Regions from separate parts of the Uniformispora flossi genome, predicted to be linked through region 2. Evidence: riboswitches for the same ligand, from Rfam matches in the RefSeq annotation. Region 2 holds a riboswitch; the other holds the start of a gene.
The links. A riboswitch is a leader RNA that binds a small molecule or an ion and turns the genes downstream of it on or off. The one in region 2 is predicted to bind thiamine pyrophosphate.

Region 1 (3,392 bases), on a different contig from region 2:
CGTGCCGGCCGCGCTCAAGGCATGGATCGACCAGGTGACCTTCCCCAAGATGGTGCTGGCCCCGCGCCGGTTCGTCGTGGTGACGGGGCGCGGCGGCGCGTACGGCCCGGGTATGCCGCGCGAGCCGTTCGACCACCACGGCCGCTACCTCGCCGACTTCTTCCGCGGCCACTACGCCGTCGACGACGCGGTGTTCGTGCACGCCGAGCTGACCAACGCGCTCGTCGACCCGGGCCTCGCGGAGCGGTTCCCGCAGCACAAGGAATCGTCCGTCGCCGCCTACGCACAGGCCGCCGACCTGGGCGCCGAGCTGGCCGGATTCGCCCTGCCGAGGGAGGACTGACATGCCGTGGATATGGCTGCTGCTGGCCGGCGTCGTCGAGGTCGCCTGGTCGCAGAGCATCAAACCGACCGAAGGCTTCACCAAGCTGCCGCAGACCGCGCTGTGCTTCGTCCTCATGGTCGGGGCGGTCTACCTGTTGTCCCGCGCCATGAAGGACCTGCCGACCGGGACGTCGTACGCCGTCTTCACCGGCATCGGCACGATCGGCGCCATCACGCTCGGCGTGGTCCTCCAGGGCGACAGACTCGACCTCGCGCGGATCACCGCACTGGCGCTCATCGTCGCCGGACTCACCGTGGCGCGGCTCACCTCCGCCTAGCGGGGGGGAATAGCGCAGGCATACGGGTGTGTTGTCCGCTGTCATGCTCACCGGACTCGCCGTCGTCGCCTGCGTGCTGGCCGCCGCCACCGCGGTCGGCCTGTGGCGCCGCCGGACCGACGGAAGGATGCGCCCCGTGGCCGACTCCGCCGCGGCGGCGCCCGCGCCCGCCCTCACCCCCGACGAGATCGGCACCGCGCTCGGCGACCGCGCCACGTTCGTGCAGTTCTCCACGGCGTTCTGCGCCCCGTGCCGGACCACGCGGGCGCTGCTCGGCCAGGTCGCGGGTGAACTCGACGGCGTTGTGCACGCCGAGATCGATGCCGAGCACCACCTGGATCTGGTGCGCCGCCTCGACGTGACCCGGACGCCGACCGTGCTCGTCCTCGACGCGCACGGCACCGTCGTCAAGCGCGCCACGGGCATCCCGCGCAGGCAGGACGCGCTGGCCGCGGTGGCGCTCGCCGCGGCGGGGGCGTCCGGGGCCGGGGCGTCGGGGACCGAAGCGTCGGGGGTTGGAGCATGACCAAGGGCCTCGACCCGCGTGGGCCGCGGTTCGCCGCCGCCGTGACCTCCGTCGTCCTCGCGGTCGTCGTGGTGACCGGGAGCGGATGGCTGCTGGCCGCGCAGGCGGCCGTGTTCGCCATTGGTGCGTTCGCGGGTCCGGGAGCCGCGCCGTACGGCATGTTCTACCGCCGCGTCGTCGCGCCCCGGCTGGCCCCGCCCGCCGAGCGCGAGGACCCGCGGCCGGTCCGGTTCGCGCAGTTCGTCGGACTGGCGTTCGCGGTCGTCGGCGCGGCGGCGTACCTGCTGGGCGCCCCGGTCGTCGGCATGGTCGCGGCCGCGGGCGCGCTGTTCGCGGCGTACCTCAACGCGGCGTTCGGGCTGTGCCTCGGCTGCGAGATGTACCTGCGCTACCGCCGCGTGGTCCCGGCCCGCGGCTGACCGGTCAGCCGAACGCGGACTGCACGTACACCGTCCGCGGCGCCTGGTACTCCACGACGGTCACCAACTGACCCACCTCGAACGTCTCGTCGGGTGTCACGGGATAGGCCAGGAACGCCTCGATGCCGCCCCGCACCCCGACCATGACCTCGCCCACCAGACCGGGGCCGATCCGCCCCGTCACCTTCCCGCGCAAGCCGACCATGCGGCAATTGTGGACTGCCGGAGTACGGCACGGCCGCCGGGATCCCCCTCGACCGGACGGGGCTGGCCGGAATGCCCGGTGTATGCCAGGGTGGTGGCCGACCGATACACGCGGGAGCTCGGGGCACCGGGCTGAGAGGGCGCTGACAGAGCCGCGCCGACCGCAGAACCTGACCGGGTAATGCCGGCGTAGGGAGATTTCGATGTCGACGCCCTCCAATGCGTCCACGCCTGCCCGCAACTCCGCCCCCGCCGGGGCCGGAACGGGCATCACCACCGGTGCGATCTCCGCGGCGCACCACAAGCAGTACCTCACCGGATCACGCGACGACCTGCGGGTTCCGGTGCGGACCGTGCACCTGACCGACGACTCGACGGTGCGCTTGTACGACACGTCCGGCCCGTACACCGACCCCGCCTACGAGGTCGACGTCCGCCGCGGCCTGCCGCCGATCCGCGACCCCTGGATCGACGAACGCGGCGACACCGAGCGCTACGACGGCCGCATCGCGGCCCTCGGCGTGCTCCCCGGCGCCACCGTCGTCCGCCCCCGCCGAGCCGCCGGTGGCACGGCGGTGACCCAACTCGCCTACGCACGCCGCGGCGTGGTCACCCCGGAGATGGAGTTCGCGGCGATCCGCGAAGGCCTGTCCCCGGAAACCGTGCGCGAAGCCCTCGCGGCGGGGCGCGCGGTGCTGCCCGCGAACATCAACCACCCGGAGATCGAGCCGATGCTCATCGGCAAGGACTTCCTGGTGAAGGTCAACGCCAACATCGGCAACTCGGCGGTGACTTCCTCGATTGAGGAGGAGACCGACAAGCTGGTGTGGGCGATCCGCTGGGGTGCCGACACGGTGATGGATCTGTCGACCGGCGACGACATCCACACCACGCGCGAGTGGATCGTACGCAACTCGCCCGTCCCGATCGGCACGGTGCCGCTGTACCAGGCGCTGGAGAAGGTGAACGGCAAGCCCGAGGCCCTGACGTGGGAGTTGTACCGGGACACCGTGATCGAACAGGCCGAGCAGGGCGTCGACTACATGACGGTGCACGCGGGCGTGCTGCTGCGATACGTGCCGCTGACCGCGCGCCGCAAGACCGGCATCGTGTCGCGCGGCGGATCGATCATGGCGGCGTGGTGCCTGGCGCACCACGAGGAGAACTTCCTCTACACGAACTTCCGCGAACTCACCGAGATCCTGCGGGCGTACGACATCACCTACTCGCTCGGCGACGGCCTCCGCCCGGGCAGCACCTACGACGCCAACGACGAGGCGCAGTTCGCCGAGCTCACCACGCTCGGCGAACTCGGGCGCATCGCCCGCGAGATGGACGTCCAGGTGATGATTGAGGGCCCCGGCCACGTGCCGATGCACAAGATCAAGGAGAACATCGACCTCCAGCAGGAGATCTGCGACGAGGCGCCGTTCTACACTCTCGGCCCGCTCACCACCGACATCGCGCCGGGCTACGACCACATCACCTCGGCGATCGGCGCCGCGATGATCGGCATGTGGGGCACGGCGATGCTCTGCTACGTGACTCCCAAGGAGCACCTGGGACTTCCGGACCGCGACG
Region 2 (3,392 bases):
GCGGCGTCGGACGCGGTGCCGATGCCCGCGTCGAGGACGACCGGCACGCTCGCCTGCTCGGTGATCAGCCGGATGTTGTGCGGGTTGCGGATGCCCAGGCCGGAGCCGATCGGCGAGCCGAGCGGCATGACCGCGGCGCAGCCGACCTGTTCCAGGCGGCGGGCGACGACCGGGTCGTCGTTCGTGTAGGCGAGGACGACGAAGCCGTCGTCGACGAGCCGTTCGGCGGCGTCCACGAGTTCCACGGTGTCCGGCAGCAGGGTCCGCTCGTCGGCGACGACCTCCACTTTCACCCAGTCGGTCTCCAGTGCTTCGCGCGCGAGGCGGGCGGTCAGCACGGCTTCGCCGGCGGTGTAGCAGCCGGCGGTGTTCGGCAGGGGCCGGATGCCCAGCTTGCGCAGCAGGTCGAGGACGGAGCCGGTGGTGCGCGGGTTGAGGCGGCGCATCGCGACCGTGGTCATCTCGGTGCCGGACGCGACCAGCGCGGCTTCCAGGATGTCCAGGCTCGGTGCGCCGCCGGTGCCGGTGATCAGCCGGGAGGAGAAGACCTCGCCGCCGAGCTGGAGCTTGTCGTCCGCGGTCGCGTGCGTCATTGCCGTCCTCCTTGGCGTGTGGGTGTGGGGTGTTCCGGGTTGTCCTTCCGACCACCCGTCGGAAGGTCAGCCGCCCTGGACGGCGGTGAGGACCTCGACGCGGTCGCCGGCGTCGAGCAGCGTGGACGCCCATTTGCTGCGCGGCACGACGTCCTCGTTGACCGCGACGGCGACGCCCTTGGTGGCCGAGGTCATGGTCGCGATGAGCGCGGCGACGGTGGTGCCGGCGGCGAGCGGGCGGGGTTCGCCGTTGACGGAGATGGTGTGGGCGGGCTCGACGGTCATGCGTAGGACAGCTCCTTGCCGGTGGTGGCGGTGAAGCGCGCGGGCCCCCAGGGGCGGACGACGTCGGGGACGGTGCCGTCGGCGAGGAGTTCGGCGACGGCGTCGGCGGTGACGGGGGTCAGCAGGATGCCGTGCCGGTAGTGGCCGGTGGCGGCGATCAGGCCGTCGAGGCCGGTGCGGCCGATCAGCGGCGCGTTGTCCGGGGTGCCGGGGCGCAGGCCCGCGTGCGTTTCCACGAGCGGGAGTTCGGTGACGCCGGGGACGAGTTCGCGGGCGTCGCGGAGGAGTTCGTAGACGCAGCCGGCGGTGACCTCGGTGTCGTAGCCGAGGTCGTTCTCGGTGGCGCCGATCACCAGTTCGCCGTCGGCGCGCGGCACCAGGTACATGCTGCCGCCCTTGACGACGCCGCGGACGTTGTGGCTGAGGAACGGCCGGTAGGCGTCCGGGACGTGCAGGCGCAGGATCTCGCCCTTGACCGGGCGGATGGGCGGCAGCAGGCCGGGCGGCAGGCCGTCGACGGCGTTGGACCAGCAGCCGGCCGCGAGGACGACCTGGCCGGCGGACACGTCGGTGCCGTCGTCGAGGCGGGCGCCGGTCGCGCGGTCGCCGGCGGTGAGGAGGGCGGTGGCGCGGGCGGGCCGCAGGGTGATGCCGGGTTCGCGTTCGCAGGCGGCGAGGAGCGCGGCGACGAGGCGGCGGTTGTCGATCTGGTGGTCGCCTTCGACGTGCAGGCCGCCCGCGACGGCGGGGGAGAGCATCGGTTCGAAGCGGCGGCATTCGCGGCTGGTCAGCCAGGTGGAGGCGAGGCCGAGGCGGGACTGGAACGCGTGGAGGTCCTTGAGGACGGCGCGGTCGTCGGCGTCGAGGGCGACGGCGAGGGTGCCGCAGGCGCGGTAGCCGGAGGGGAGTCCGGAGGCGTCCTCGAGTTCGGCGGCGAAGGCGGGGTAGCGGGCCGCGGAGTCCATGTTGAGGCGGAGCAGGGACTCTTCGCCGTACTGGAGTTCGGAGACCGGGGTGAGCATGCCCGCGGCGGCGTGCGAGGCGCCGCGGCCGGGCTGCGGGTCGGCGAGGACGACGGTGAGGCCGCGGCGGGCGGCGCGCCAGGCGATCGAGAGGCCGATGACGCCGGCGCCGACGACGAGGACGTCGGGGGAGGCCGCGGTGGGGGTGGCGGGACGCGCGGCGGGGCTCGGGCTCGCAGAAGCCATGGCTGGTGGACACACTCCCTTGCGCCGGCATGACCCGGATCAGGTTCGGACGGTCGGGGGCTTGCAGCCCCCCTCTCAGCCCGGTCCCACCGGGCTCCCGTGAGGACTCAACCCTACCTCCGGCCGGAATCGTCGGATTGTCGGACTGGGTTCGGAGGTCCCGGTACGTGATCCTTGCCTCAATCAAACTCTTCGTCGTCGGGCGTACACGTGTCGACCCCTAAGGTTCCCCGCATGGAGAACGTGCTTGTCGTGGGTGCCGGCATGGCCGGCCTGCAGACTGTCGTGGGGTTGCGCGAACAGGGCTACACCGGCCGGATCACCCTGCTTGGGGCCGAGCCGCACAAGCCGTACGACCGCCCGCCCCTGTCCAAGGAGGTCCTCGGCGGCAAGACCGACGACTCCACCTTCGAAGCGGACTGGGACGTCCTGGGCGTCGAGCTGCTCCTGGGCCGCGCCGCCACGGGGCTCCGCCCGGCCGACCGCGAGGTCGACACCGACGCGGGCCCGCTCGCCTACGACCGGCTCGTGATCGCGACCGGTTCGCAGGTCGTCAACCTGCCCGGCGCGGCCGACGTCGACGGCGTCCACACCCTGCGCACCCTCGACGACGCGCGCCGCCTCCGCGCCGCCCTCACCCCCGGCGCGCACGTCGTGGTCGTCGGCGCGGGCTGGATCGGTGCCGAAGTCGCCACGTCCGCGGCCGCGCTCGGCTGCCGCACCACCGTCGTCGAGGCACTGCACGCGCCGCTCGCGGGTGCCTTCCCCGACGACATCGGCACGCGCTTCGTCCCGTGGTACGCCGAGGCCGGCGTCGAACTCCTCCTCAACGCCCGCGTCGACCGCCTCGAACCCGGCGCGGTCCACCTCGCCGACGGCACCCGGCTGCCCGCCGACGCCGTCGTGGTCGGCATCGGCGTCCGCCCCGACACCGGGTGGCTCGCCGGCTCCGGCCTGGACCTCGACCCGCGCGGCGCCGTCCTCGTCGACGACCACCTGCGCACGTCGCACCCCGACGTGTACGCGGTCGGCGACTGCGTCGTCTTCCCGTCCGCCCGCTACGGCGCCCGCCTGCGCGTCGAGCACTGGGACAACGCCCTGCACGGGCCCCGCACCGTCGCCGCGAACCTGGCCGGCGGCGACGCGGCGTACGACCCGGTGCCGTACTTCTGGTCCGACCAGTTCGGCCGCATGATCCAGTACGTCGGCCACCACGGCCCCGACGACGAACTCGTGGTCCGCGGCCCCGGCGAGGACGGCAAATGGAGCGCCGGCTGGTTCGCCGGCGACACCCTCGTCGCGCTCA

Region 1: it holds a riboswitch for thiamine pyrophosphate, as region 2 does, so the genes downstream of both, thiC (phosphomethylpyrimidine synthase ThiC) here and thiO (glycine oxidase ThiO) in region 2, are expected to answer to the same signal.

Annotation. Positions count from the first base shown of each region.
Region 1 is NZ_JBMULZ010000005.1:265,353-268,744, reverse strand. It holds gene ACPA54_RS13855 (FMN-dependent NADH-azoreductase) at 1-343, shown strand, start outside; gene ACPA54_RS13850 (DMT family transporter) at 345-662, shown strand; gene ACPA54_RS13845 (thioredoxin family protein) at 706-1,188, shown strand; gene ACPA54_RS13840 (DUF4395 domain-containing protein) at 1,185-1,607, shown strand; gene ACPA54_RS13835 (hypothetical protein) at 1,612-1,812, opposite strand; TPP riboswitch at 1,913-2,024, shown strand; gene thiC (phosphomethylpyrimidine synthase ThiC) at 2,015-3,392, shown strand, end outside.
Region 2 is NZ_JBMULZ010000008.1:75,110-78,501, forward strand. It holds gene ACPA54_RS19350 (thiazole synthase) at 1-593, opposite strand, end outside; gene thiS (sulfur carrier protein ThiS) at 660-878, opposite strand; gene thiO (glycine oxidase ThiO) at 875-2,086, opposite strand; TPP riboswitch at 2,085-2,197, opposite strand; gene ACPA54_RS19365 (NAD(P)/FAD-dependent oxidoreductase) at 2,321-3,392, shown strand, end outside.